DNA from 2 places in the Flavobacterium sp. KS-LB2 genome. Region 1 is predicted to be linked to the other one. Evidence: riboswitches for the same ligand, from Rfam matches in the RefSeq annotation. Region 1 holds a riboswitch; the other holds the start of a gene.
What was found. Region 1 has a riboswitch for S-adenosylmethionine ahead of V5J73_RS12790 (homocysteine S-methyltransferase family protein). Riboswitches for the same ligand answer to the same signal wherever they lie in the genome.
Positions count from the first base shown of each region.

Region 2: another riboswitch for S-adenosylmethionine. It lies ahead of V5J73_RS07455 (Na+/H+ antiporter NhaC family protein); the one in region 1 lies ahead of V5J73_RS12790 (homocysteine S-methyltransferase family protein).

Region 1 is NZ_CP145904.1:2,971,738-2,987,220, forward strand. It holds gene V5J73_RS12755 (prephenate dehydrogenase) at 1-838, opposite strand, end outside; gene V5J73_RS12760 (pyridoxal phosphate-dependent aminotransferase) at 1,015-2,160, opposite strand; gene V5J73_RS12765 (prephenate dehydratase) at 2,185-3,012, opposite strand; gene V5J73_RS12770 (dicarboxylate/amino acid:cation symporter) at 3,401-4,654, opposite strand; gene gldA (gliding motility-associated ABC transporter ATP-binding subunit GldA) at 4,802-5,698, shown strand; gene metF (methylenetetrahydrofolate reductase [NAD(P)H]) at 5,767-6,723, opposite strand; gene metH (methionine synthase) at 6,804-9,482, opposite strand; gene V5J73_RS12790 (homocysteine S-methyltransferase family protein) at 9,652-10,653, opposite strand; SAM riboswitch class I at 10,918-11,036, opposite strand; gene V5J73_RS12795 (NAD(P)/FAD-dependent oxidoreductase) at 11,129-12,181, opposite strand; gene V5J73_RS12800 (precorrin-2 dehydrogenase/sirohydrochlorin ferrochelatase family protein) at 12,292-12,882, opposite strand; gene cobA (uroporphyrinogen-III C-methyltransferase) at 12,869-13,663, opposite strand; gene V5J73_RS12810 (HEPN domain-containing protein) at 13,653-15,483, opposite strand, start outside.
Region 2 is NZ_CP145904.1:1,758,242-1,773,724, reverse strand. It holds gene V5J73_RS07490 (bifunctional UDP-3-O-[3-hydroxymyristoyl] N-acetylglucosamine deacetylase/3-hydroxyacyl-ACP dehydratase) at 1-927, shown strand, start outside; gene lpxA (acyl-ACP--UDP-N-acetylglucosamine O-acyltransferase) at 998-1,783, shown strand; gene efp (elongation factor P) at 1,877-2,443, shown strand; gene V5J73_RS07475 (UDP-3-O-(3-hydroxymyristoyl)glucosamine N-acyltransferase) at 2,539-3,468, shown strand; gene V5J73_RS07470 (nuclear transport factor 2 family protein) at 3,470-3,832, shown strand; gene sucD (succinate--CoA ligase subunit alpha) at 3,927-4,799, shown strand; gene V5J73_RS07460 (hypothetical protein) at 5,018-5,440, shown strand; SAM-I-IV-variant riboswitch at 5,564-5,660, shown strand; gene V5J73_RS07455 (Na+/H+ antiporter NhaC family protein) at 5,715-7,037, shown strand; gene fabG (3-oxoacyl-[acyl-carrier-protein] reductase) at 7,220-7,966, shown strand; gene V5J73_RS07445 (hypothetical protein) at 8,068-10,095, shown strand; gene V5J73_RS07440 (LysR substrate-binding domain-containing protein) at 10,110-11,006, shown strand; gene V5J73_RS07435 (YeiH family protein) at 11,082-12,059, shown strand; gene V5J73_RS07430 (YoaK family protein) at 12,043-12,792, opposite strand; gene V5J73_RS07425 (zinc dependent phospholipase C family protein) at 12,891-13,889, shown strand; gene V5J73_RS07420 (LTA synthase family protein) at 13,947-15,483, opposite strand, start outside.

The DNA of each region.
Region 1 (15,483 bases):
CGTTTAATATTTCTTTTATTTTATTGACACTTTGCATTTCATTGTAAATCGCATCGTAATCTTCTTTTTCCAACAGTTCTTTAAATTTTGATAAATTCGAAATGTATTCCTCTAGTGTTTTTACAACCTGCTTTCTATTTTGTTTGAAAATTGGCGTCCACATCGCTGGAGAACTTTTCGCCAATCGAACCGTGCTTTCAAAACCGGAACCAGCCATATCAAAAATATCCTGCTCGTGTTTCTCTTTATCAATAACCGTTTTCCCAAGCATAAAAGCACTTATATGTGATAAATGTGACACATAAGCAATGTGTTTATCATGCGATTTTGGATCCATATAACGGATTCTCATTCCCATTTCGGCAAAAAGTTCCAACGCCTTTTCTTGTAATTTGAAAGCTGTTCGCTCCACCTCGCAAATAATATTCGTTTTTCCCTTAAACAATCCTTTTATCGCTGCCGAAGGTCCTGAAAATTCAGTACCCGCAATAGGATGCGTGGCAATAAAATTTCGCCTTTTGGGGTGATTTGAAACTGCCTCACAAATAGGTGTTTTTGTTGAACCTACTTCAAAAACAATCGTATTGTCCCCAATAGAATCCAAAACTTTTGGCAAAACCGTCAACGCAACATCAACAGGAACCGAAACGATTACAAAATCGGCATCGATTAAATCATCAAAAGTTACGCCAGCATCAACAACTCCTAAAGCAATTGCTTCTGCCAAATGGCTTTCATTAGTATCAATCCCATAAATTGTGGCTTCCGGATACAGCGTCTTGATATCCAATACCATCGAGCCGCCGATCAATCCTATTCCTATTACAAATACTTTCATTTTTTATTTTTTTGAGCTAATCCTGCTATTCGTTTCAATATTTTATGCCGAACCCCGGCATAAAAGGATTTCCACTACTATCAGGGCTAGGAAACCTCATTTTTTCAGAACCTTCTTGTTTTTACAACCTTTTCTAAACCTCTAAGCTTTATAAAAGATTACATCTTTTTGGAAATCTAAAATCTATCAATTGCTTCTTGAACTTTCTCTTCTTTTACACAAAGTGCAAATCGAATATATCCTTCTCCATTTGAGCCAAAAATAGTTCCCGGCGTAATAAAAATTGATTTTTCGTATAATATCTTATCAATAAAATCTTCAGCTGATGTGATTCCGTCCGGTAATTTCGCCCAAACAAATAATCCAACACCTTCTTTGTACACTTTACATCCTAACTTCTCAGCTAATTGTTCCGCCAAAACTCTTCTTTTTTGGTAAACGGCATTCATCGAATGAAACCAAGATTTGTCGCTTTTCAAAGCTTCTATTGCTCCCTTTTGAATCCCGTAAAACATTCCGCTATCCATGTTGCTTTTCACTTTTAGAACTGCATCAATGCAAGCTGCATTTCCCAGAAGCATTCCAACTCTCCAGCCCGCCATGTTGAAAGTCTTACTCAAAGAATTCAATTCTAAAGCCACGTCTTTTGCGCCTTCCACTTGCAACAAACTCATCGGGTTGTCGTTCAAAACAAAACTATACGGATTGTCATTGACTAACAAAATGCTGTGTTTTTTGGCGAAAGCCACCAAGGTTGAAAACAACTCCAAACTTCCTCTCGCTCCTGTTGGCATGTGCGGATAACCAATCCACATTATTTTCACTTTCGATAAATCCAATTTTTCCAAAGCTTCAAAATCCGGTTCCCAGTTATTATTTTCTTTTAAATCATAATACACTGGAATTGCTCCCACTAAATTCGTAACCGAAGTGTACGTCGGATATCCTGGATTTGGAATCAATACCTGATCGCCTTCATTCAAAAAAGCCAGCGAAATATGCATAATTCCCTCTTTGGAACCCATCAAAGGCAAGATTTCGTTAGCCGGATTCAACGCAACTCCGTAATTATTTTTGTAAAAATCAGCCATGCCTTGACGCAATTCCGGTAATCCTTGATAACTTTGGTATTGATGCGCATTTTCATCTTGCATTGCTAGAACCACTGCATCAATTACCGCTTGTGACGGTTGCAAATCCGGACTTCCAATTCCCATATTAATAATGGGTTTCCCTTCAGAAGCCAGTTGTCTTACTTCTCTCAATTTTGAGGAGAAATAGTATTCTTCAATTATATCTAAACGCTTAGCGGTTGTAATCATGGCTTTAATTTTTTCTATAAATCTTTATTGCTTTGTATTTTTATATTCACCCAATACTTTGAAATATTCCGCCATAATAATCAATAGTGACTTTGCTTTTGCATAATCTTCGTATCTTTCGAAAGTTACATCAACAAAAAACGAATATTTCCAAGGTGTTTCAATTTTTGGTAACGATTGAATTTTGGTTAAATTCAATTTACAATCACTCATTACATTTAGTACTGCCGCTAAACTTCCACGTTTGTGATCCAATTCAAATTTGATGGAGGCTCTGTTTATTTCGTTTTCAGGGACAAAAGAATTGTCCTTTTTGATAATCACAAAACGAGTCATATTGTTTTTAATCGTTTGAATTTCCGGAGCCAAAATCTCTAAATCATACATTTCCGAAGCTGTTTTACTAGCAATTGCAGCAATTCCTTTCAACTGTTTTTCCTGAATTCTACGTGCCGTTTCAGCAGTATCTTTGTCTTCGACTAATTTTATGTTTGGGTATTTTTTCAGGAATTCCATACATTGCAAAATTGCCATGGGATGCGAATGTACTTCTTGAATATCCTCTATTTTTTGACCTTTTAAGGCCATTAGATTCTGATGAATTCTTAAATAATGTTCTCCTATTATGTGCAAATTATTTTTGTCAATCAATGCATAATTCGGAATAATTGGGCCTGCAATAGAATTTTCTATCGCCATAACTGCCTGATCTGATTTCCCAGAAAGCAGGTTATCTACTAATTCTTCAAAGGATAAACATTCATCAACAATAACTGCTTGATTGAAATATTCCTGCGCCACCTGATGGTGAAAAGAACCCGTTATACCTTGTATTCCAATTATTTCATTCATTTTACACACTTTTAAGCAAAAAAAAATCCCGATTTTCATCGGGATTGTATATTTATAGTATCAATTTAATTTTATAATCAAATAACCATACAACAATCCCTTTCTACTTTCCAGAAGAAATAATAAGAGTTGCTAAAATAAAATCGGTTACTCAACATGTTGTTGTTTTTTGTATTAATTACTCTGCGAATGTATACATAATTTCCAGCTAACCCAAAAAAAAAGCTGATTTTATTGAACAAAAAAGGGATTCGCTAAAAAACTGGTTATTAATTATGTAATAATTAAAAAAAGGCTTTTAAAATATTTTTTAATCAGCGTGTCTTTATGATTTTCGGAAATTGAAATATTCTTTTTCCAGAATTTTACCTTTAAAATCTAACCTAAATTACGCCACTAACTTTTCAGTAAGCCATTTTTTCCCTTCCGAAATTCGAGTTACCATCATTGCCGACACTAAATCACCATTCGCATTAAGCAAAGTCGCCATTGGATCTACTAAAGTTCCCACAATCATTGCTGCCGGAAGCGCTTGTTCCATTGGAAATCCATAAACGGTTATCGCAAGGATTTCTCCTATGTAACCTCCGTTTGGAATTCCGCCTTCAACTACTGAAACAATTACTGTAATTCCCAAAGCCATTAATATAGTATTAGGATCCGTTAAATCTTTTCCAAACATGGCAAAAATAACCGCAATTTTTATAATGGACGACATACTCGAACCATCTTTATGTAACGGAGCTCCCAGTGGAATAACTACATTCCTGATGTGAGCCGGGATATTCATTTTTTGAGCACCTTCCAGATTGGCAGGAATTGTCGCAATGCTGCTGCAAGTTCCCAATGCTGTTAAGGAAGGAGTAATATTGTTTTTCCAAAATACTTTAAATCCTAATTTTCCTCCGGCGATAAATGCATACAAACTAAAAAACACGACAAAGTAAAAAGCACAAACTGCATAATAAAGTCCCAAAGGTTTTGCATAAGCGCCAAATAATTGCGGTCCAAAAATCCCAACCTGATACGCAAAATAAGCACCTAATCCTATTGGAGCCGTTTTCATGATGATGTGTAACAATTGTTTCATCACTTCATTACCTGAATTCAAAAACCGACTGAAATCTTTCCCTTTTTCGCCCGATTGTAAACTGGCAAATCCTATTAAAAAAGAAAATATGATTAGTGCTAACATATTTTTGCGAGATAACAATTCAAAAAAGTCCCCTGCCGTTAGCAATTGAGTAATTTGAGAACCAGCTGAACTTTCCTGAATAGTTTCCAATGGAAGTTTTGAGATGATGATATCTTGCTGAATGGGAAATAACAAAACAGCAACTAGCATCAAAATAGCCGAAATCAGTACCGTACTTAAAAACACGCCGATAACAATTACAAATAATTTTCCAAGCTTCTCCGTCTTTTCTAAATTAGCAATCGAATACGCAATCGTAAAAAACACCAATGGAATAATTGCTGTAAACAATAAATTCAGAAATATATCGCCCAAAGGCTTAATCACTTCTACTCCTTTTCCAAAAACTAAACCCAATATACTTCCTGCCAAAATTCCGCCAAGTAGTAATAAAATACTTTTGTAGTTTTTCAAGAAACTGCTTGATTGTGTATTTTTCAAATTCATATTTATATTGTTTAGGTAAATATATAAATCTAAAATAGAATATCATCTCGCTTTGTAAAACTTTGACAAAGGTCTTTTTAGCTATTGGGCTACAAAAAACAATAAATCAATACTTTTTCTGTTTACTTTTGCAACAAATAAAATTCCATGTCAATAGAAGTAAATAACATATCAAAAAGTTACGGTGCCCAAAAAGCATTGGATAACATTTCATTTTCTATAAAAAAAGGAGAAATCGTTGGTTTTTTAGGTCCAAATGGAGCCGGAAAATCAACTTTAATGAAAATATTGACAACCTACATCAATGCCGATGAAGGCACTGCAATCGTAAATGGAAATGATGTAAATACACAACAAAAAGCAGTGCAACTTTCTATTGGTTATCTTCCAGAACACAATCCATTGTATTTGGATTTGTATGTGAGGGAATATTTGGCTTTCAATGCTGATGTGTATAAAGTAGCCAAATCCCGAATCGAAGAAGTAATTCAACTGACCGGTTTAAGTACCGAAAGTCATAAAAAAATAGGGCAATTATCCAAAGGATATCGCCAGCGCGTAGGTCTTGCCAACGCTTTATTACACAATCCAGATGTTTTGATTTTGGATGAACCAACTACAGGTTTAGACCCAAATCAATTGATGGAAATTCGTAATGTGATTAAAAACGTAGGGAAAGACAAAACTGTTTTCCTTTCTACCCACATTATGCAGGAAGTCGAAGCGATTTGTGACCGCGTTATCATCATCAATAACGGTAAAATTGTTACCGATAAAAAACTGGACAACTTAATTTCCGAGGATAAAGAACAAGTTATTGAAGTAGAATTCGATTATAAAGTCGAGGAACAACTGATTGCTAAAATCGAAAATCTTGTCTCTTTTAAAAATACGCATGACATGATTTGGGAATTGACTTTCAAAGCCGATAAAGACATGCGCCCAACTGTTTTTGATTTTGCGAATGCCAATGGTTTGAAAACCTTGCAGCTGAATCAGAAAAATAAAAATCTAGAAGCTGTATTTAGAGAGATTACGAAATAGTTACAACAACAAAAAGCTCGTTTAAATCCAATTTTAAACGAGCTTTTTTTATGAAATACGATTGAAAATTAAAAAACCTTACTCGCTATTTGTCGGATATTTTCTGATTTCCCCATAGAATAATAGTGTAAAACTGGAACTCCAGCTGCTTTTAATTCTAGTGATTGTTGAATCGCCCATTCGATTCCAACTTGTCTGATATCCGCGTTGTTTTTACATTGATCTACCGCATGAATTAAATCTTCCGGCAAATCGATTCTGAAAATTTGTGGTAAAACTTGTAAGTGTCTTTGGACTGCAATTGGTTTAATTCCTGGAATAATTGGAACGGTAATCCCCATCTCTCTGGCTTTTGCAACAAATTCAAAGTATTTAGCATTATCAAAAAACATTTGCGTCACTACATAATCTGCACCAGCATCCACTTTTTCTTTCAGTCTTTTCAAATCTGAAATTAAAGACGGAGATTCTAAATGTTTCTCCGGATATCCCGCAACTCCAATACAAAAATTAGCTTTGTTGTCAACATCCATCACGTCATGCAAGTATTTTCCGCAATTCAATTGGTTAATTTGCTTGACCAAATCAACAGCAAAATCATTTCCTCCTTGTTTAGGAACAAAAGACTGCTCATCTTTCATCGCATCACCACGCAAAGCCATCACATTATCAATTCCCAGATAATGACAATCGACCAATAAATATTCGGTTTCTTCTTTGGTAAAACCCCCGCAAAGCACATGAGGAACTGTATCTACATTGTACTTATGCTTGATTGAAGCACAAATTCCAAGTGTTCCAGGACGCATTCTGGTCAGTTTTTTTTCCAATAAACCATTCCCTTTATCGACATAAATAAACTCTTCGCGAGAAGTAGTTACGTCTATAAATGGTGGTTTGAACTCCATCAACGGATCAATATTATCGTATAATTCCTGAATGCTTTTTCCTTTTTGAGGCGGAATAATTTCGAAGGAGAATAAAGTTTCTCCTTTTGCAGCTTCTATATGTTGTGTTACTTTCATTTAAGTCTTAAAGTTTGAATGTCAAAAGTCGAAAGTCACGTCCTTTAGACTTTATGACTTTTGACTTTACGACTATGTTTTTAATCCGCAATATTTGGATTTAACCATTTCATGGCTACTTCTGTTGAAACACTTCTTCGTTTGGCATAATCAATAACTTGGTCTTCTTTTATTTTTCCAAGTCCAAAATACTTACTTTCCGGATTTCCAAAATAATATCCTGAAACCGATGAAGCCGGCCACATCGCCATACTTTCCGTTAAAGTCACTCCTATTTCTTGTTCTACATTTAGTAATTTCCAAATCGTTGGTTTTTCTAAATGGTCAGGACAAGCAGGATAACCTGGCGCAGGACGAATTCCTTTGTACACCTCTTCAATCATTGCCTCGGTAGTTAAATTTTCATCAGCAGCGTAACCCCAAATTTCTTTACGGATTTTTTCATGTAAATACTCCGCAAAAGCTTCAGCAAAACGATCTGCCAATGCTTTCACCATAATCGAATTGTAATCGTCTAAATCTTTTTCAAATTCAGCTGCCCATTCATCCACACCAAAACCGGTCGTTACACAAAACGCTCCCATATAATCCGTTTTACCGCTGTCTTTCGGAGCAATAAAATCCGACAATGCAATATTTGGAGCTCCTTTCGTTTTTTGTGATTGCTGACGCAGCGTCAAGAATTTCTCTAGTACTTTTCCGCTTTCATCACGCAATTCGATGTCATCATCATTCACTTGATTCGCTGGAAAAATTCCGTAGATTCCTTTAGCTGTCAGTTTCTTTTCTTTCAAAATAACGTCTAACATTTCTTTGGCATCCGCAAAAACAGAAGTAGCTTGTTCGCCAACAACATTATCCGTCAATATCGCAGGATATTTCCCAAACAATTCCCAAGTTCTAAAAAACGGTGTCCAGTCAATATACGGAACCAAAACATCCAAATCGACTTCGATTGTTTTTGTTCCAATAAAATTAGGTTTCATTGGGTTGTAATTATCCCAATCTAATTTCAGTTTATTAACACGAGCTTGCTCAATCGTCAAGAAATTTTTGTCGCGTGAACGATTCAAAAATGTCTCTCTAAAAGCATCATATTCTGCCCTAATGTCACTTGCATATATTTTCTTTTCACTATTCAATAAATTTCCGGCAACCGTTACCGCTCTCGAAGCATCATTTACGTGAATCACAGTTGATTTATATTGTGGCGCAATTTTCACGGCAGTGTGCGCTCGTGAAGTCGTTGCTCCACCAATCATTACCGGAATTTTTATATTTCTTTTGTCTAATTCTTTAGCTAGATACACCATTTCATCAAGCGAAGGTGTTATCAATCCGCTTAAACCAATAATATCAACGTTGTGTTCTATGGCTGCCGCGATGATTTTCTCTGGAGCAACCATTACCCCTAAATCAATAATTTCGTAATTGTTACAAGCCAAAACAACCGAAACAATATTTTTACCAATATCGTGTACGTCGCCTTTTACCGTCGCCATTAATATACGACCTGCAAAACTTGAAACACCATCTTTTTCTGCTTCAATAAATGGCAATAAATAAGCTACCGCTTTCTTCATGACACGCGCTGATTTTACCACTTGTGGCAAAAACATTTTACCTGATCCAAATAAATCTCCAACGACATTCATTCCTGCCATTAAGTTGATTTCGATTACTTCGATAGGTTTTGTTGCTGCAAGTCTGGCTTCTTCAACATCAATTTCTATAAATTCATCGACTCCTTTTACTAACGAGTGCGTCAATCGTTCCTGAACAGTTCCCGAGCGCCATTCTTGAACAGTTTTTTCATTGCTTTTTGTATCTCCTTTTACATTCTCAGCAAAGTCCAACAATCTTTCCGTTGCATCATCGCGTCTGTTTAAGATCACATCTTCAACATGTTCTAACAAGTCTTTTGGAATGTCATCGTAAATAGTAAGCATTTCTGGATTTACAATTCCCATAGTCATACCATGTTGAATTGCATGGTACAAAAAAACCGAGTGCATCGCTTCCCTAACCGTGTCATTTCCTCTAAACGAAAACGAAACATTACTCACACCACCACTAATATGCGCATGAGGAAGATTTTCTCTTACCCATTTGGTTCCTCTGAAGAAATCCAATGCGTTCAATCGGTGTTCTTCCATTCCTGTTGCAACAGGAAAAATATTCAAATCGAAAATAATATCTTGCGGAGGAAAACCAACTTTGTTTACCAAAATATCATACGAACGTTGGCAAATTTCTATTCTGCGTTCGTAATTATCCGCTTGACCTACCTCATCAAAAGCCATAATAATTGCCGCAGCTCCGTAGCGCTTAATCAATTTAGCGTGATGGATGAATTGTTCTTCCCCTTCTTTCAACGAAATCGAATTTACCACACTCTTTCCTTGCACCACTTTTAATCCAGCTTCGATAATATCCCATTTCGAGCTGTCAATCATGATTGGCACTCTGGAAATATCAGGTTCAGCAGCGATTAAATTTAGGAATTTTGTCATGGCATATTCGCCATCCAGCATTCCTTCATCCATATTAATATCGATGATTTGTGCGCCACCTTCTACTTGTTCTTTTGCAATGCTAAGTGCTTCTTCGTATTTTTCTTCCTTGATTAATCGAAGAAATTTTCTAGAACCTGTAACATTCGTACGTTCACCAATATTCACAAAAACGCTTTCCGGCGTAATGATTAAAGGCTCTAATCCCGATAAAACAAGGTTTCTTCTAGTTTCTGCTTGTGCCATTTTTTATTTTGTTTGATCCTTCACGATTTCAGCAAACGTGTAGGTTTCGTATATCTTATTAATATTTTTGGCGTGACCCAAAAGGGTCGGGCTATTCGCTGCAAGTCCTCGCTCTTCCTTCGTCAGGCTGTGGGCTTTTCACTGCTATCCCTCACGCGGGCATTCTTACTTACATTGTTGCTGTTGATACTCTAGGTTTATACTCCTTTGCGATATCAGCAATCAACTTGATGTGTTCTGGCGTTGTTCCGCAACAACCGCCTATGATGTTTACTAAATTATCGTCCAGATATTCTTTGATGAAGGCTTGCATCTGTTCTGGTGTTTCATCATACTCTCCAAAAGCGTTTGGCAATCCTGCATTAGGATGCGCTGATACATTGAATGAAGTATTTTGCGACAACGTTTGCAAATAGGGCTTCAACAAATCAGCTCCCAAAGCACAATTGAAACCTACGCTCAACAATGGAATGTGTGAAACCGAAATCAAAAAAGCTTCTACGGTTTGTCCTGAAAGTGTTCTTCCTGATGCATCCGTAATGGTTCCGGAAACCATGATTGGAATATCGATATTGCGTTCGTCTTTGACTTCTTCAATGGCGAAAAGTGCTGCTTTTGCGTTTAACGTGTCGAAAATAGTTTCTACTAGAAGTAAATCACTTCCTCCGTCAATTAAGGCTTCTACTTGTTGTTTATAAGCAATACGCAAATCATCAAACGTCACGGCTCTATAACCCGGATCATTTACATCTGGTGACATGCTCGCCGTTCTGTTTGTTGGTCCTATTGAACCGGCTACAAAACGAGGTTTGTCTGGATTTTTAGCTGTAAATTCATCGGCTACTTCACGGGCGATTCGTGCCGATTCATAGTTGAGTTCATACACCAAATCTTCAAGATGGTAATCGGCCATTCCGATGGTAGTTCCAGAAAAAGTATTGGTTTCAACGATATCCGCTCCAGCTTCAAAATAAGCTGCGTGAACTGCTCGTATTGCTTGTGGTTGCGTGAGTGACAATAAATCGTTGTTCCCTTTTAAGGAATGTGGGAAATCTTTGAAACGTTCGCCTCGAAAATCTTCTTCGGAAAAATTGTAGCGTTGTAACATGGTTCCCATGGCTCCATCTAAAACAAGAATCCTTTCTTTTATAGCCTTTTGAATGTTTGACATAAGTGTTTATTTCTTGCAAATCTCGATACGTATTGAGATTCGTTCTTTTGATTAATGATTACAAAAGTTCACAATATTAACTCTTTAGCCCCGATGGAAACGGCATCCTTTTGTGCCGGGGTTCGGCATAAAAGATAAAGTGTACAGCGGGAAGATTATCAGCAAAAAAGCCTGATAATTCGCTCCTAATACTGAAATAAATTCAGTGGCTAAATATCGATATGTTGTCAAGAAAAGGTTTGAGAAATACTAGTGCGTATTCGTGTGTTATCTATCTTAGATACTGAAACTGTTCAGTACAAAGTAGAATGTAGCACCTTCTTTAAAGATAAAGGGTTGCTAAGGTTTCATTGGGTCTTTCCCTCCGCCTTTCGTGATAACTTTCAATAAATATATGAACAGTGCAAAGTAAAGACATAGCGCTAATACTTGCAAGTATTAGCGCTATATTTTTTAACTAGTTTATATTAAGTTGTTAAACTATGGCTTTCACCACGGCTTTTGGAGCCTCTTTACGAGTCCCGTCAAATCCGTCAACACCAGAAACTGTAGTATATTTCAATACATATTTTTTACCTGGATTGATGATTTGATAGGCTGCCTGACACATTATCGTTGCTTCGTGGAAACCACAAAGGATCAATTTTAATTTTCCAGGATAGGTATTTACGTCACCAATGGCGAAGATCCCTGGAATATTCGTTTGATAATCCAAAGCATTATTTACTTTTATAGCATTCTTTTCAATGTCTAATCCCCAGTTACCAATAGGTCCTAATTTTGGTGTTAAACCAAAAAGCGGAATGAAGTAATCTGTAGGAATTGTGCGGTGTGCGCCATCCTCATCGACAACAACAGATTCTAAATGCTCTGCACCGTTCAACCCAATTACTTCTCCTGGAGTAATCATTTTGATTTTACCTGAATTCTTTAATTCCTGTACTTTTTCTACAGAATCTAAAGCACCTCTAAATTCGTTTCGACGGTGAATCAAAGTCACCTCAGAAGCTACATTCGACAAGAAAATACTCCAGTCTAAAGCAGAATCTCCTCCTCCGGCAATTACTACTCTTTTGTCTCTGAATTTTTCCGGGTTTTTGATAAAGTATTTGATTCCTTTATCCTCGTAAAATTCGATGTCTTCGATTAATGGTTTTCTTGGCTCAAAACTTCCTAATCCACCCGCAATAGCGACTACAGGCGCATGGAATTTTTTTCCTTTATTAGAAGTTACTATAAAAGTTCCGTCTTCTTGTTTTTCAATTGTTTCAGCACGTTCACCAAGGGTAAAACCTGGTTCGAACTGCTTGATTTGTTCCATTAGATTATCAACCAAATCTCCGGCTAAAACTTCCGGGAAACCTGGAATATCGTAAATTGGTTTTTTAGGATATAATTCAGATAATTGTCCACCCGCTTGTGGCAAAGCATCCAGAATATGACATTTTAATTTTAACAATCCTGCTTCAAAAACTGCAAATAAACCCGTAGGTCCGGCTCCTATTATAAGTATGTCTGTTTTAATCATTTTTTTATTCTTTATGTAATGTAATTGTGCTAAACTATTTAATTGCAAATGAACGATTGATTTTTATTACTTTAAATGATAAATATCAGTAGAATTCTTTGTTCTTTATGCTATTCTCTTGGTTCTTTATTCTTCAACGACTCGGTGATTTCGTTCATTTTTTGAACTTTTTCTTCGAAATTCCCTTTCAGCGTTTTACGATATTCATTTAGGTTTTCGACCATTTTATTAATATCGTCCGGAATTATTTCTTCAAAAAACTCCCGTAATCTTTTGGCAGTTGTTGGTGATTTTCCGTTGGTTGAAATGGCGATTTTTACATTTCCTTTGGTCACAATTCCGCCCAAATAATAATCACATAATAGCGGTGTATCAGCAATATTGCAAATCAAATATCTTTTTCTGGATAAATCATAAATCCTTTTATTCACTTTCAAATCATCCGTACAAGCAATAACCATGTGGCGTTTGCGAAGCATCCATCGATTGAACTTTTTATACGTCAGTTTTACTGACAAATAGCTTGAAGCCAATAGTTCTAATTCAGGTAAAAATCGCGGTGCAACTACCTCAACATTTGCATTTGGACTGGATTTCAACAGAAAAGATAACTTTTCCAACCCCACATTTCCACCACCTACTATAAGCACATTAAGGTTGTGTAATTTTAAAAATATTGGGTACAATTCATTCCTTTCCATATACCAGCACCTTATTGTGGTTCGATCTCAATTCTTTATAAAAACCTACACTTTTTTTACTGTCTCCTACCACTTCTCCAATAACGATTATCGCTGGAGAACTTAAATTATTGTCAGCCACAACTCTTTGGATGGTATCAATTGTTCCAATTCCTACTTTTTCCTCTGGAGTTGTTCCGTTTTGAATAATCGCAACGGGCATTTCTCCTTTAGATTCTTTTTGGAATAAAGCCACAATTTGATCCAGTTTACTCATTCCCATCAAAATTACAACCGTTGCTGTTGATTGAGCTGCTAAAGCCACATCCGCAGATAATTTCCGTGCCGAAGTTGTACCGGTAATCACCCAAAAACTCTCCGAAACTCCTCTTTTTGTCAACGAAATTCCTTGCGACGCAGGAACTGCAATAGAGGATGAAATTCCCGGCACTACAAATGTAGGAATTCCAAAGCTTTCTACGAATTCTATTTCTTCACTTCCACGACCAAAAATAAATGGATCACCACCTTTTAGTCGCACCACATTTCCATAAGTCAACGCATTATCAACAATCAATTGATTGATTTGGTCTTGCGTATATTCATGACAGCCTTTTCTTTTACCAACAAATATTCTCAAAGCTTTCTTAGGAGCATAAGACAATAGTTCTTCATTTGCCAAGGCGTCATACAAAACTACATTAGCTTCCGCCAATGCTTTTGCACCTTTGATGGTCAGTAAATCCGGATCACCTGGGCCAGCACCTACTAAAGTAACTTGAGGTTCTATTTTATTTTTCATCTTGAAGGTCTTTGGCTCTAAATGTTTCTAAGGTCTTAAAAAACACAATGGCTTCTTGAATGTATTTTGTAGCAAACGCTTGAGACGGTTCATTCTCTCTAATTTGAAATACTAAAGCTTTCAAAGTTGATTGTAATGGAATTTTATTTGTTTCCACAAAAACAGTATCGAATAAATCAATGATTCCAGCTTGATGATTTGTTTTTTGATTTTCAGCCAATAGTAATGCTTTGGCACCATTCACAAATCCAGCATAAGCGTGATAAATAGCATCAGACCATTTTCCTTCTTCGAAAGCTTCTTGCGCAAAAGTCAATTTATCTTTGGCTTCTAATAATAAAGTAGCAACTAAATCAATTACAACACCAGCGCATTCACCAACTCCCACTGCTTTCACGTAATTATCAGCATTTCCCCAATCTACAAAATCAGCTTCGGTAAGATTAGTCAAATCGGCTAATGGTTTCAAAAATTCGTAGAAATATTTTTCCCCTTTGGCATCATAATAATTCAAGAATGATTGTCCGTTTCCGTTCGCTTCAAAATCATTTAAGATGAAACGCAATGCATCAGGTCCCCTTCTACTTGGAATTTTGATAACTTTATCCGAAAATCTTCCTGATCCGTTTCCTAAATTTCCTCCGCCTAATAATACTTGTAATGCTGGCGCTACTAATTTTCCAGAATTGATAGACATTCCCTGAAAACCAATTTCGGCCATATTGTGTTGTCCACAAGCATTCATACAACCACTGATTTTAATCGTGATTTCTTGATTGTTGCTGTATTGTGGATATTCAGTTTCTAAAACTCTTTCCAGTTCTACTGCGATTCCGGTGCTGCTTGCAATTCCTAAATTACACGTATCTGTTCCCGGACAAGCAGTAATGTCAGAAATGGTATTGTAACCCAAAGCTACAAAATCTAATTTGGCTAATTCTTGGTAGAAAAAAGGTAAATTTTCTTCTTTTACGTGACGAATTAAAATGTCTTGTCTCAATGTAAAACGCAATTCATTCGCCGCATAATTTTTGATTAATTCAGCCAAAGCTCTCGCTTTATCTGTATAAAAATCACCTAATAAAACTTTGATTCCAATCGCTACATAACCCGCTTGTTTTTGCGCAATTACATTTGATTTTTTCCAAGCTTCGAAAGCAGGAGTATCTTCGATTTCTACTTTTGGAACTTCCAGTAAAGGAGCAGTTATTTCAGCATCAAAAGCAGTTGTATCGATTTCAACTGTTTGGTAAGACAAGGCTTTTTTCTCTTCATCAACCAATTTTAAAAATTCATCTCTACCAATATCTTTGATTAAGAATTTCATACGGGCTTTCAAACGTTTCGCTCTTTCGCCATAGCGATCAAAAATTCTCAAAACACCTTCGGTCGTTGGAATAATTTGGTTTACCGGAATAAATTCGGAAAGCAATTCGGCGTGGTGTGGCTGTGAACCTAATCCTCCACCTAACATTACTTTAAATCCTCTTTCGCCATTTTCAATTCTTGGAATAAATCCTAAATCGTGTAAATAACTCAAGGCCGTATCTTTATCCGAAGAAGAAAATGAAATTTTGAATTTACGTCCCATTTCCTGACAAACCGGATTTCTTAAGAAAAACTGAAACATAGCATGCGCATAAGGCGACACATCAAAAAGTTCTTCAGTATCAATTCCTGCTGTTTCACTGGCCGTAATATTTCTCACGGTGTTTCCACAAGCTTCACGAAGTGTAACATCATCTTTTTCTAATTCAGCCCAAAGTTGTGGCGTTCTGTCCAAACTTACATAGTGAATTTGGATATCCTGGCGCGTTGTA
Region 2 (15,483 bases), 1.2 Mb from region 1:
TCCGTTACAGCAATGGTAGATTTTGGTACAAAAATACTGGGAACTCAAAATGCTACGATGAAAAGTATTTCAGATTTTAAAACGGAAATATCAGAGTCAAGAACCTTTAGTTTTTTACATGAATTAGAATCATTATTGGAAAATGGTTTAATCAAAGGGGGCGATTTAAATAATGCCATTGTTTATGTAGATAAAGAAATTTCAGCAGCAACGATGGAGAATTTAAAAGTTGCTTTTGGAAAAGATGAAATTACAGTTAAGCCAAACGGTATTTTAGATAATCTTACTTTGCATTACCCAAATGAAGCGGCAAGACATAAATTACTGGATGTAGTAGGTGATTTAGCATTAATTGGAACCCGAATTCAAGGAAAAGTAATAGCCAATAAACCTGGGCATTTTGTAAACACACAGTTTGCTAAAAAAATGGCTAAAATCATAAAAATAGAACAAAGAAATTATGTTCCTGTTTATGATTTACACCAAGAACCTTTAATGGATATTCATAAAATTATGGCTGTTCTTCCCCATAGACCACCATTTTTATTGATTGACAGAATTATTGAAATGTCTGAAACTCATGTTGTGGGTATGAAAAATGTTACCATGAATGAGAATTTCTTTGTAGGACATTTTCCTGAAGCTCCAGTTATGCCAGGCGTTTTAATTGTAGAGGCTATGGCTCAAACAGGAGGGATACTTGTATTAAGTACGGTTCCGGATCCTGAAAATTATTTGACTTATTTTATGAAGATAGATAATGTTAAATTCAAACATAAAGTATTACCGGGTGATACCTTGATTTTTAAGTGTGATTTAATTACACCTATCAGAAGAGGAATTTGTCACATGCAAGCAAATGCTTACGCAAATGGGAAATTAGTTGCTGAAGCAGAATTAATGGCGCAAATTGCAAAAAAACAATAATTTTTTTGTTGATTTGGTTAATCGTTTATTCGGTTAATCGATTAAACAGTTAAACGATTAAATAAAGAATATGAATCAACCATTAGCCTATGTTCATCCTGGTGCCAAAATCGCCAAAAATGTTGTTATTGAGCCCTTTACAACCATTCACAATAATGTAGTTATTGGAGATGGAACTTGGATTGGTTCAAATGTCACCATAATGGAGGGCGCAAGAATTGGAAAAAATTGTAATATATTCCCAGGTGCAGTTATTTCGGCGGTCCCACAGGATTTAAAATTTGGTGGAGAAGATTCTTTAGCAATAATAGGAGACAATTGCACGATTAGAGAATGTGTAACTATCAATAGAGGAACAATAGCCTCTGGGCAAACTACTTTAGGTAATAATTGTTTAGTAATGGCAACTGCACATATTGCACACGATTGCCACATTGGCGATAATGCAATTATTGTAAACGGAGTCGCTTTGGCTGGTCACGTTACTGTAGGTAAATTTGCAGTTATCGGTGGCTTGGCAGCAGTTCATCAATTTATTCACATAGGAGATCACGCGATGATTTCTGGTGGATCATTGGTAAGGAAAGATGTTCCGCCATTTACGAAAGCAGCAAAAGAACCTTTATCATATGTTGGGATTAATTCCGTGGGATTAAGAAGACGCGGTTTTACAACTGAAAAAATAAGAGAAATTCAAGATATTTACAGAATTCTCTATCAAAAAAATTACAACACAACTCAAGCTTTAGGTATTATTGAAGCCGAGATGGAAGCAACACCTGAAAGAGATGAAATCATTGATTTTATTCGAAATTCATCACGTGGAGTAATGAAAGGTTATTCTGGAAATTATTAAAAATAAATAGGTTATGTTTGTTTGCTACATCGTTTAATCGATAGAAAAAATAAACGAATCAACAAATAAACGAATCAACAAATAAATAAAAAAATGGCATCTACATCAGATATTAAAAACGGATTGTGTATTAAATATAACAACGATATTTACAAAATCATTGAATTTCTTCATGTAAAACCAGGAAAAGGACCTGCTTTTGTAAGAACTAAATTGAGAAGTTTAACAAATGGGAAAGTATTAGACAATACCTTTTCAGCTGGACATAAAATAGATGAAGTTAGAGTAGAAAACCATAAATTTCAGTTTTTATATCCAGAAGGTGATCAATTTCATTTTATGAATACTGAAACTTTTGAACAAATTACTTTGAACAAAAACATTTTAGACTCACCAGATTTATTGAAAGAAGGAGAAAATGTAATGGTAAGTATCAATACAGAAACTGATTTACCTCTTTCTGTAGATATGCCAGCATCTGTTATACTTGAAGTGACTTATGCTGAACCAGGAATTAAAGGAAATACAGCTACAAATGCAACCAAATCAGCAACTGTTGAAACTGGTGCAACTGTAAATGTTCCTTTGTTTATTAATGAAGGAGATAAAATTAAAATCGATACTGCATCAGGTTCTTACATGGAACGTGTTAAAGAATAGTTTTTATAGAGTTTCAGTTTTCAGTCTTAACAGACAGTTTGTGTCACTAAAGATTGAAAGCTGAAACTGAAAACTGAGACTAAAAACTATTAAAAATGAAATTCCAAAAAGTTTATACTTTACAAGAAATTGCAAATATCATCGGCTGTGAGTATGTTGGTGATACAGATTTTCCAGTTACTGGAATGAATGAAATACATGTTGTTGAGTCAGGAGATATAGTTTTTGTTGACCATCCCAAGTACTATGAAAAAGCATTAAACTCAGCCGCAACTATTGTTTTAATCAATAAAAATGTAGCTTGTCCGGATGGAAAAGCGTTGTTGATTTCTGAAGATCCTTTTAGAGATTTTAATAAATTGACAAACTATTTCAAGCCATTTCAAGTCTCTAATGTTTCAATAGCTACTTCAGCTTATATAGGTGAAGGAACTGTAATACAGCCCAATACCTTTGTAGGAAATCATGTTGTTATTGGGAAGAATTGTTTGATTCATTCTAATGTTTCCATTTATGATTATACCGTAATTGGAGATAATGTAATCATTCATGCAGGAACTATTTTAGGCGCAGATGCGTTTTATTATAAAAAACGTACTGAGGGTTACGATCAGTTGCTTTCTGGCGGCAGAGTGGTTATCAAAGATAATGTGGGTATAGGAGCGCTTTGTACTATTGATAAAGGCGTTACTGGCGATACAACCATTGGCGAAGGCACAAAAATTGACAATCAAGTACATGTAGGTCACGATACTGTTATTGGAAAAAAATGTTTAATTGCTTCACAAACCGGAATCGCAGGTTGTGTGATTATTGAAGATGAAGTGACTATTTGGGGACAAGTAGGAACAACCAGTGGTATAACGATAGGAGCAAAGGCAGTTATTCTAGGACAAACAGGAGTAACAAAATCCGTTGAAGGAGGAAAGTCTTATTTTGGTACTCCAATTGAAGAATCAAGAGAGAAATTAAAACAACTGGCAAATATCAAGAAGATACCAGAAATTCTTAATAAACTAAAGTAATATGTCTGCTAAAGAAATCGTTCAGAAATTTTACAAATCAGATGCCCTTATAGATAGCGAAGTCCTAAAAGATTTTTTGCATCCTGAAGTTATCGTTGAGTGGAATAGTAGTAAAGGATTGGTTCAATTGGACTACAATTCTCTATTAAGTCTGTCCAATGATTTAAGTAAAGCCTATGTTCGTTCAAAGGTAAGGATTAGTCATATTGTAAGTGAAAATGATACTATTTCGCTACGATATTCACATTTTGTGAAAACGATTGAGAACCCCAGAGAAGAAATGTTATTGGCCCATTTTATGGTTATTTGGCAAATAAAAGATAATAAACTATTTCGAGGGTATCAAATGAGTCAATTATCATAATTTAGTATCAAAAAACTGAATACTGAATACAGATTACTGATTACTATTTTATACTTTTGCATAACAATTTTAAAAACTACATAAAAAATATATCATGAGTGTTTTAGTTAATAAAGATTCCAAAATAATTGTTCAAGGTTTTACAGGAAGCGAAGGAACTTTCCATGCTTCTCAAATGATTGAGTACGGTACTAACGTTGTTGGTGGTGTAACTCCAGGAAAAGGTGGAACTTCGCACTTAGACCGACCAGTTTTCAATACTGTAAAAGATGCTGTAGAACAAGCAGGTGCTGATACAACTATCATTTTTGTACCGCCGGCTTTTGCTGCAGATGCAATTATGGAAGCTGCTGATGCTGGAATCAAAGTAATTATTGCAATTACTGAAGGAATTCCTGTTGCTGACATGATAAAAGCAAATAGTTATGTTAAAGAAAGAAATGCAAGATTAATAGGTCCAAACTGCCCTGGAATTATTACTCCGGGTGAAGCTAAAGTTGGTATTATGCCAGGATTTGTTTTTAAGAAAGGAACTGTTGGTATTGTTTCTAAATCTGGAACATTAACGTATGAAGCTGCTGACCAAGTTGTAAAACAAGGATTAGGAATCACTACTGCAATTGGTATTGGTGGAGACCCAATCATTGGAACTACTACAAAAGAAGCGGTTGAATTATTGATGAATGACCCAGAAACAGAATGTATCGTAATGATAGGTGAAATTGGTGGACAATTAGAAGCTGATGCTGCTCATTGGATCAAAGCTGATGGTAACCGTAAACCAGTTGTAGGTTTCATCGCAGGAGTTACCGCTCCAGCAGGACGTACAATGGGACATGCTGGTGCAATCGTTGGTGGATCTGATGATACTGCTGAAGCTAAAAAACAAATCATGAGAGAATGTGGAATTCACGTAGTAGATTCTCCAGCTGAAATTGGTAAAAAAGTAAAAGAAGTTTTAGGTTAATCTAAACTCTTATTAAATATTTCTAGAAGCCTCACAATTTGTGGGGCTTTTTTATTATTAATTGAATTAAAGAAATATCTTTGCACTTTATTAAATATTTCTGTTTTTACAGATTCAATTGTAATAAGAACAAACATAAACGAATGGTTTTCTAATGGGCCTCACGATTTTGTGGGGTATTTTTTTGTCGAAGCCAGTTCAAATAAAAATAAAATAATATGTACAAAGAGTTAAAAAAATTCAAAGTTAGCAATCAGTTTTCATTTACTACAGAAGATAGTTTAGCAGAAGTTTGCAATGCATCAGAAGGATCTGGAGTATTTTTAGTGTATTCAGTAGGAGATGAAAAAGAGTTAATTATGGTTGGTTCTACTGGAACTGTTCAAAATAACGGAACTTTGAAAATTAAAAATGGTGGACTTAAAGATAAAATTGTAGAAGGCCACCAATTTGCAAAAACTGGAAGAAAATATTCTTGGCCTGCACAAATGAAAATTGAAGATATCAGCACACTAGAGGTAGTTTGGTATGAGACATTCAATGATAAGACAAAAGTGATTCCTACATTTGTAGAAGGACAAGTTTTACAAAACTTCCTTGACGAAAATGGAAGATTACCAAAATGGAATGTAGCTTTCTAAAAGTTAACGACTGTTTTTCAGAATTTTATATTTAAGCGCTACATTTTTATGTGGCGCTTTTTTTGTTTTATTATTTTTTTGAGTGAAATTCAAAATATTTCATAAATAATTAATTACTTTTGCACCCGTTATCACGAATCCTTCAATAGGATAGCAACCTGCAACAACAAGCAAGGTGCTAAAACGATAAGCCAAATCCTTTGGAAAAAATGTTGTTTACATTCCCATATTTAGCTTCGTTTTTCGTCATAATTTTTAATTTAAAATTATTTTTATGACTTTATTTTCTAAAGAAAAAGGAAATGCCTTTGCCTTGATTCCTTTATTTGTTTTTATTTTTACTTTTTTGGGAGCGGGAATTATTTTGAATGATTTTTATGCTTTCCCATCTCCAGTAGCTGTTTTAGTTGGTATAATCGCCGCTTTTTTATTATTCAAATCCTCAACTGAGGATAAAGTTGAAACGTTAATCGCAGGTTGTGGCGAAAGTAAAATCATGACCATGTGTTTAATTTACTTGCTAGCGGGAGCGTTCGCAGTGGTAAGTAAAGCGATGGGCGGAGTTGACGCTGTGGTGAACCTTGGGATAAATACGATTGACGTTGCTTACTTTCCGTTAGGTATTTTCTTGATTGCCTCTTTTTTATCAACTGCTACAGGAACTTCAGTAGGTGCAATTGTAGCGATTGGTCCAATAGCTGTCGCTTTAGCTGATAAAAGTGGTGCTTCATTACCGCTTATATCTGGCGCTTTATTAGGTGGTTCTATGCTTGGTGACAATCTTTCCATGATTTCTGATACTACTATTGCAGCAACGCAATCATTAGGGTGTGATCTAAAAGACAAGTTCAAAATTAACTTGTTCATTGCCTTCCCTGCTGCAGTTTTTACTATTTTGGTTTTCTTTTATCTTGGTTTAAACTCTGATATTGTGACTGTTGCCATTGCAAAAAATGATTTTTCATGGATAGCAATTGTACCTTACATTTTAGTAATCGTATTAGCGGTTGTGGGTGTTAATGTATTTTCAACATTGCTTATTGGTACTTTATTAGCAGGTATTATTGGATATTTTAGTGGTTCATTTACGCTAATGGAGTTTACGCAAAAGATATATGAAGGCTTTACTAGTATGACTGATATTTTCTTGTTGTCTATGCTTACCGGAGGTTTAGCTGCCATGGTAGATAAAGCGGGCGGAATAACGTATTTATTAGTTCAGATTAAAAAAAGAATTAAAAGTAAAAAATCAGCTCAAGCGGGAATTGGCGCTATAGTAGGTTTTGCTAATTTAGCGATAGCGAATAATACGGTTTCTATTGTAATTACAGGGCCAATTGCTAAAGAAATTAACGATGAGTACGAATTAAATCCTAAAAAAACGGCTGCAATTCTGGATATTTTCTCGTGTATAATTCAAGGGATTTTACCTTATGGTGCTCAAGTATTGCTTATATTGAGCTACGCTAATGGGAAATTAGATTTCTTTGACTTAATTAGTAATGCATGGTATCATCTATTTCTACTAGTTTTTACATTAGTAGCTATTTACAGTTCGTTTTGGGATAAATGGACAAAGCGTTTCTTTAAAATTTAAGAGTTGAATTTTGACTGTTATTGCTTTTGAATTTTTTTTAAAAAGGGAATTATTATATATTTGACGAGTGTAAGATAGCCCTGATAGTAGTGAAAATCCTTTTATGTAAGCGATAGCGTTCATAAAAGATTGAAGCGGATAGCAGGAATAGCTCCAAATAAAATTTAAACTAATTTTTGAATATGAAATTACTAGAAGGAAAAGTTGCCATAATTACTGGTGCGAGTCGAGGAATTGGAAAAGGAATTGCTGAAGTTTTTGCAAAACATGGTGCAAATGTAGCCTTTACATATAGTTCATCAGTAGAATCTGCTTTGGCTCTTGAAAATGAATTGAATGCTCTTGGAATTAAAGCCAAAGGGTACCAATCGAATGCTGCGGATTTTAATGAAGCGCAAACTCTTGTAGATGCGGTTTTGGCTGAATTTGGAACGGTTGACATTTTAATCAATAACGCCGGAATTACCAAAGACAACCTTTTGATGCGTATGTCAGAAGGTGATTTTGATCAAGTAATTGATGTTAACTTAAAGTCGGTTTTTAATATGACTAAAGCCATTCAACGTACGTTTTTGAAGCAACGTTCTGGTTCAATTATCAATATGAGTTCTGTTGTGGGAGTAAAAGGAAATGCTGGACAAACGAATTATGCTGCTTCTAAAGCGGGAGTTATTGGTTTTTCTAAATCAGTAGCATTGGAATTAGGATCTCGTAACATTCGTTGTAATGTAATTGCTCCAGGATTTATAGAAACGGAAATGACGGCTAAATTAAACGAAGATGTTGTAAAAGGATGGAGAGACGGAATTCCGTTGAAACGCGGCGGAACGACTGAAGATGTTGCCAATGCATGTCTTTTCTTTGCCTCGGACATGAGCGCGTATGTAACCGGACAGGTTATGAATGTTTGTGGAGGAATGCTTACTTAAAATTCAATTAAAAGATTGTAAAATTCAAAGATTTAAAGATTTCTGAACTAAATAATTATTTTTTTAATCATTAAATCCTTCAATCATTTAATAAAGAATAAATGACAACAAATACGCTACTATTATTACTTCTTTCATTACTAATAGCTGGTGGTTTGTCGTATTTTCAATATATCTACAAAGCCAAAAACAAATCGAAAGTCGGTTGGTTTTTGGCTTTTTTGCGTTTCTTATCCATTTTTGGACTTTTATTGTTGTTGATTAATCCAATAGTAACTAAAAATACGCTTGAAACGGTAAAAACGCCTTTGCCCATTGTTGTTGATAATTCGAGTTCTATTTCTTTTTTGAATGCCAATGAAAAAGCATTAGAATTGTATAAAAAAATACAATCTAACTCTGATTTACAAGAGAAATTTGATGTGCAATCGTATCAGTTTTCCGATGACTTTGAACTTACAGAAGCTTTTGATTTTAAAGGAACTCAAACTAATATAGATGTTGTTGCCAAAAATCTAAAAAGCATTTATAAAAACAGAACATATCCAACGGTTTTGATTACAGATGGAAATCAAACTTCGGGTAATGATTATGTCTACAGTTTTGATGCTGTAAATAAAGTATATCCTGTGATTGTAGGCGATACAACGACTTTTTTAGATTTCAAAATCAATCAACTGAATGTTAATAAATATGCTTTTCATAAGAATAAATTTCCTGTCGAAGCTTTTTTAAAGTATTCAGGAACTAAAAGTGTAACAGCTGATTTTGTTATTTCGCAAGGTAATTCGGTATTCAGTAAACAATCAATTACTTTTTCTCCATTTAAGAAAACAGCAACTGTAAACATACTTTTACCGGCTGATAAAATAGGATTACAGGTTTTTAAAGCTACAATATCATCAAAAGAAAAAGAAAAAAACACGTATAATAACACTAAGAATTTTGCGGTTGAAGTCATTGACCAAAAAACAAATATTGCTATTATTTCAGCTATAAGTCATCCTGATTTAGGCGCAATGAAAAGAGCAGTTGAATCGAATGTACAGCGTAAAGTAACGATCGTTAAACCAAATGAAATCAAATCATTGCAAGATTATAATGTTTTGATTTTATACCAACCAACAACCGAGTTTAAAACTATTTTTGAGAGTAATAGAGCTGCCGGAATCAATACGTTTATCATAACAGGAAACAACACCGATTTTAATTTTCTGAATCAGCAGCAGGATAATTTGAACTTTAAAATGAGCGGACAAAAAGAAGATTATTTGTCGGTTTTTAATGAGCAGTTTAATTTATTTGCAGCTGACAATATCGGCTTTGAAAATTTACCGCCTTTGCAAAATGCTTTTGGAACCGTAACTGCAAAAGGTGCGGTGTCTGTTTTGCTATCGTCCAAAATCAGAGCTATAAATACCAATTCACCTTTGTTGGCTTTTGCCGAAAATCAGGGGAAACGAGCCGCTTATCTTTTAGGAGAAAACAGTTGGAAATGGCGTTTGCAAACCCATGTCAACAATCAATCTTTTGAAAAATATGATGTTTTCATCGATAAGATTATTCAATTTCTGGCTTCTAATAATTCTAAAAAATCACTGGTGGTGGAACATGAAAGTTTTTATAATTCAGGTGAAGCCATTGAAATAACCGCTCAATTTTTTAATAAAAATTATGAGTTTGATGAAAAAGCCCGTTTGACAATTGCGGTGACCAATACTAAAACGAAGCAAACTAAAAATTACGATTTACTAAAAGGAAATAATTCCTATAAAGTCAATCTTGACGGATTGAAAGCGGGTTCTTATGCGTTTACAGTAAAAGAATTAAATTCTAAAACGACTTATTCCAGTAGTTTTGAAATTCTTGATTTTGATATCGAAAAGCAATTTGTAAATCCAGATGTCGAAAAATTGACGCAATTAGCCACACAAACACAAGGAAAAGCTTTTTTTTCGGACCAAGTTGATGTGTTGATTAAAACGCTTTTGGAAAATGACGAATACAAAGCGATAGAGAAGAACATTGTTACTAAAACTCCTTTGATAGATTGGATTTGGTTATTGGTTTTAATTTCATTTTTGTTGGCAACGGAATGGTTTGTTCGAAAATACAACGGATTACTCTAATACAATTAAATAACATGGATTTTAGACTGAAAGTATTTTATACCGTTGCAAATCGTTTGAGTTTTACAAAAGCAGCAACCGAATTATTCATTACGCAACCTGCGATTTCCAAACATATTCAAGAGTTAGAAGAGCAATATAAAATCAAATTGTTTGACAGGAATGGTTCTAAAATCGCATTGACAACTGCCGGTGAAGTATTATTAAAACACACCAAAAATATTTTCGAACTATATAGAGAAATTGATTTTGATATGAGCACGCTTATTAATCAACGTTCTGGTTTGTTGCGATTAGGCGCCAGTACAACGATTTCTCAGTATATAATTCCGCCACTTTTAGCTCGTTTCCATCAAAAATTACAAGATGTAAAAGTGAGTTTACTCAATGGAAACACCGAGCAAATAGAAAATGCTTTACTAAACCAGGAAATTGAAATAGGAATTGTTGAAGGGCAATCAAAAAATAAATCCATTAAATATACCGAGTTTTTAAAAGATGAATTGGTTCTAGTTTGTAAGAGTTCCAATCCGTTAGTAAGTTTTGATGAAGTGACTCAGGAAGATCTTAAAAACATGCATTTTTTAATGAGGGAACAGGGTTCTGGAACACTTGAAGTTATTGAACATGCATTAAAACCATTTGAAATTAAACTATCAGAACTACAAATTGAAATGCAATTAGGAAGTACTGAAAGCATAAAATCCTATTTGATAAACTCTGACTGCGTGGCTTTTATATCCATTCATGCGATAAAAAAAGAACTTCAAAACAATGAATTGGCTATATTAGATATTAAAGACTTAGTTATTGAACGTTTCTTTTACGTCATTACGTTACAAGGAAAAACTGATTCTTTATCGGATTTGTTTATCCAGAATATTTCTAATCATTATAATTTAAAGTTATAGCAGATTATAATTTGCGATTGGCATAAATAGATTTATCAGCTGACCTTTGTACTGTACTAATTCAACAACTTTACATTGGAAACGCATCAAAAAGTCATACAAAAAGAATCTTTTATTTTTTTTAAAGTAAATGCCCCTTTGCAGCAACTTATTTTTGTTGTCTTGCTATTGTTTTGTACCACAATTTTTGTTTCTCCGCCGATTGCTTTAGTATTAGGATTGATTGTAGCCAATCTTTTTGGGCATCCTTTTTTAGAATTAAATCACAAAACCACTAATTATCTGTTGCAGTTCTCAGTAGTTGGTTTAGGATTTGGAATGAATGTTCACAGTGCGGTTTCTGCAGGAAAAGAAGGTTTTTTGTTCACCATTATTTCTATTGTGAGTACTTTAGTTTTAGGAACTTTTTTAGGAAAATGGTTTAAAACGGAAAAGAAAACATCTCATTTAATTTCTTGTGGCACTGCAATTTGTGGAGGAAGTGCCATTGCTGCGATTGCTCCAGTAATTAAATCCAATGAAAAACAAACTTCAGTTGCTTTGGGAGTGATATTCATTCTGAATTCGGTGGCGCTGTTTTTATTTCCTGCCGTGGGTCATTGGTTGGATTTAACTCAAAAAGAGTTTGGATTATGGTGTGCCATTGCTATTCATGACACAAGTTCTGTGGTAGGAGCGGCGAGTAAATTTGGCCCCGAAGCCTTGCAAATTGCTACAATGGTAAAATTAGCCCGAGCGTTATGGATTATTCCTGTCGCACTGACTACAGCATTTATTTTTAAAAATAAATCGGGTAAATTAAAAATCCCTTATTTTATCGGATTGTTTATTTTGGCGATGATTGCCAATACTTATTTGCCACAAATGGAGAGTATACGGTCACACTTGGTTTCCGTTTCCAAAATAGGCTTAACAGTAACTTTGTTTCTTATTGGAGCTGGACTAAATATTAATGTATTGAAATCAGTGGGATTAAAACCACTTGCGCAAGGCGTTTTGCTATGGACATTTATTACAATTGCGACTTTGGTCTCGATTATTTATCTAAGATAGTTTTGTGACGGAATGTTTTTCGTTTGATCACATGAAATTGCAATCGGATATAATCATACAGAAGCGCAAACAACAAAAAGGTTGCAGCAACAAAAAGCGTTTTCATTTCTAGTAAATTATACAAAAAACCACCTGAAATACAGCCGATAAAAAAGAAAATAATAATCGATAATCGGAGGTAAATACTGGTTTTTAATTTCTTGTTTTCTTCGGGTTTTTTATAAAAGAACAATTGCGACAGCTCTATTCCTAAATCGGTAAAAAGTCCCGTTAAATGCGTTGTTCTGACAGTAGATTGAGAAATTTTGGTTACCAAAGAATTTTGTATTCCCATCGCGAAAAGCATCGCAAAAGCAATCCATTTTCCTTCGAAACTAGATAAATCCGAGGCGATTCCAAAAACTCCAACACTAATCAAAACAATCATTTCTAATGAAATAGGAATAACATGTGATAAATTGGGATGTTTTTTCGAAATCAATTCCGCTAAAAAATTAGAAGTAAAGGCACCAAACAAAAAGAAAATAGTGAATACAAAAAAAGTGATTGCGGCTGTGTAATCTCGTTTCATGATTTCTTCGGCAAAATAGGCGAAATGTCCCGTCACATTTGTTGTTAGTGTTTGTACCGATAAAACTCCGGTAACATTTACGATTCCGGCAACAAAAGATAATAAAGTGGCTAAACGAAGATTATGAATAAAAGTTCTGTTTTTTCCTTGATGTCGAAACATATTTGTTGTTTTCTTTTTTTAATTAACAGAATCTTAAACCCAATTTTTTCTAATAACGATTTAAAGAAATACATTTGTACCTCAAAAAAATAAATTTAATGAAAAATTTTAAAATTAAACCTACACTTGTGACTTTATCTGCTCTTGGAGTTGCACTTTTTCTTTTGTCTTGGGGCGTTATTGGTCACGAACGAATCAATAGAGCTGCAGTAATGGCATTGCCAAAACCATTACAGACTTTTTTTTACAATCATATTGATTTCATTACTCAGGAATCTACCGTTCCGGATTTAAGAAGAAATGTTTTGAATGATAAAATGGAACCACCACGTCATTATTTTGATATGGAAAACTTTGGAGATGTGGCTACATTTCCTAAGACTATGGACGAAGCGAAGCTAAAATACGACGAAAAATTCTTGACCAAAAACGGAATTTTACCTTGGCATATTCAAGATTTAATGGTAAAACTTACCAAAGCATTTAAGGAAAAAAGGAAAAATGAAATACTATTTATTGCAGGTGATTTAGGACATTATATTGCTGATGGTCACATGCCATTGCACACATCTGATAATCACGACGGGCAAAATACCAACCAAAAAGGAATTCACTCTTTATGGGAAAGCCGTTTGCCGGAATTGTTTGCAAAGGATTATAAGTTCAACGTACCTCAAGGCGTTTATCTTGAAAATGTAGAAAAAGCAACATGGGACATGATTTTTGATACTCATAGTTTAGTAGAACCTCTATTAGCGATAGATAAAAAATTGAGAACTGCGACCCCTGAAAATAAAATATTTGTGACTGATGCTAGTGGGGAAATTGTAAAAAATAAATACGGAGGAACCTTGTATTCTGATGAGTATGCCAAACAATTGCATGCTGATATGAACGGAATGGTTCAAAAACAAATGAGAAAAGCCATTACAGTTACGGCAAGTTTTTGGTACACTGCATGGGTTAATGCCGGTAAACCCGATTTAAGTGGTCTTGATACTCCAGCGTTAACTAAGAGAAACAGCAAACTTCTAAAAAAAGATATGAAGACGTATGCAAAAGGAGATCTTTTTGGGTTGACAAATGAAAAAGACTAATATATTTATCAATGATTTCAAAACGGGTGAAACTTCAATTTCACCCGTTTTTTTATGCTAATTAATTTTTTGGTATTTCTTTTTCTTCAACATATCCGAGGCTGTTTGATAGTAAGAAATCGTTTCGTTTACTAAATCCATTCTTTCTTTTGTGACCGGTATTTGATCATAATGAATTTGAAAATCGGAACCTATTTTCTGGTTTGGTTTTAAAGTCAATTGAAATTGTTTTACGGTTTGTTTCGGCGAAATAATTGTTAAAACATTGTCTTTAATCAATCCTAAATCCTGATAAGTAGCAATTAAAGCTCTTGGTTTATAATCTGGTTTTAAAACATCCTGACCAAAGAATTTACTTTGGTAATCAAAATTCAATAATCCAAAAACTGTTGGCATTACATCAATTTGTGACATCAAATTAGTATATTTTCTTGGCTCAACGAATCCCGGACTGTAAACCATCGCCGGAATCCTGTATTTATCTGCTGGAAGTTCTGTTTTTCCTGCACTCGAAGCACAATGATCGGCTAGAATCACAAAGACGGTGTTATTAAACCAAGGCTGTTTTTTAGCCATTTCAAAGAATTTTTTCATCGCATAATCCGTATACTTTACACCACCATCACGAGATTTTGCATCGCCAGGAATATCAATTTTCCCATTTGGATAGGTAAATGGTCTGTGATTACTAACTGTCATAATGTGATTGAAGAACGGCTTATTTGCCGCTGCTTCTTTGTTCATTTCCGTGATAGCTTTATGGTACATGTCTTCATCGCAAACGCCCCAAATATTAGCAAAAGTGATTTGGTTTGGTTCAAATGTTTTTTTGTCTACAATTTCATATCCGTTTCCGGTAAAGAAATCACCCATGTTATCAAAAAAAGAATCGCCTCCATACATGAATTTTACCGCATATCCCTTTTGTTTAAAAATGCTTCCAGTAGAGAATTTATTTTTATTATCTTCTCTTTTTACCACACTTTCTCCAGCTGTAGGAGGAAAGCATAATGTAACGGCCTCTAGACCGCGAACGGTTCTGTTACCCACAGCGTAAAGATTTGTAAAAACTAAACTTTTGTTTGCCAAACTATCTAAAAAAGGAGTAATATTCTTTTCGTTACCATACATTTTCATAAACTCTGCACTGTAACTTTCAATGGTAATCAATACTACATTTTTATGATTTTCGGTTGCCTCATTTTGTATTTGTCTCCAAGTCGTTTCTCCTGAAATGGAAGAGATTTGCTTTTTTAATTGTGTATATGCTTCACTGTTTGGAACGGTTTTATAAAATTTAAAATAATCCAATTCACTATGCATAAAGGCCAAATAGAATTTGTAAATACCATTAGCTTGAAGTTCATTGGCAAAAACATTATGAGCATTTTCTTTTGAGGATAAAAATGGTATTGCCAGTAAAGAGAACCCAAACAATACTAAGTAAATCCCGGATAATTTTATTTTCTCTACAAAAGCAGGAATACTTTGGATATAGTTTTTTGACTTTTTTACAATAAAATAAGTAACCAGTCCAGAAATTATGAATAAAGCGGAGAACAATGGAATTACAGGATAAGATTCCATAATATTA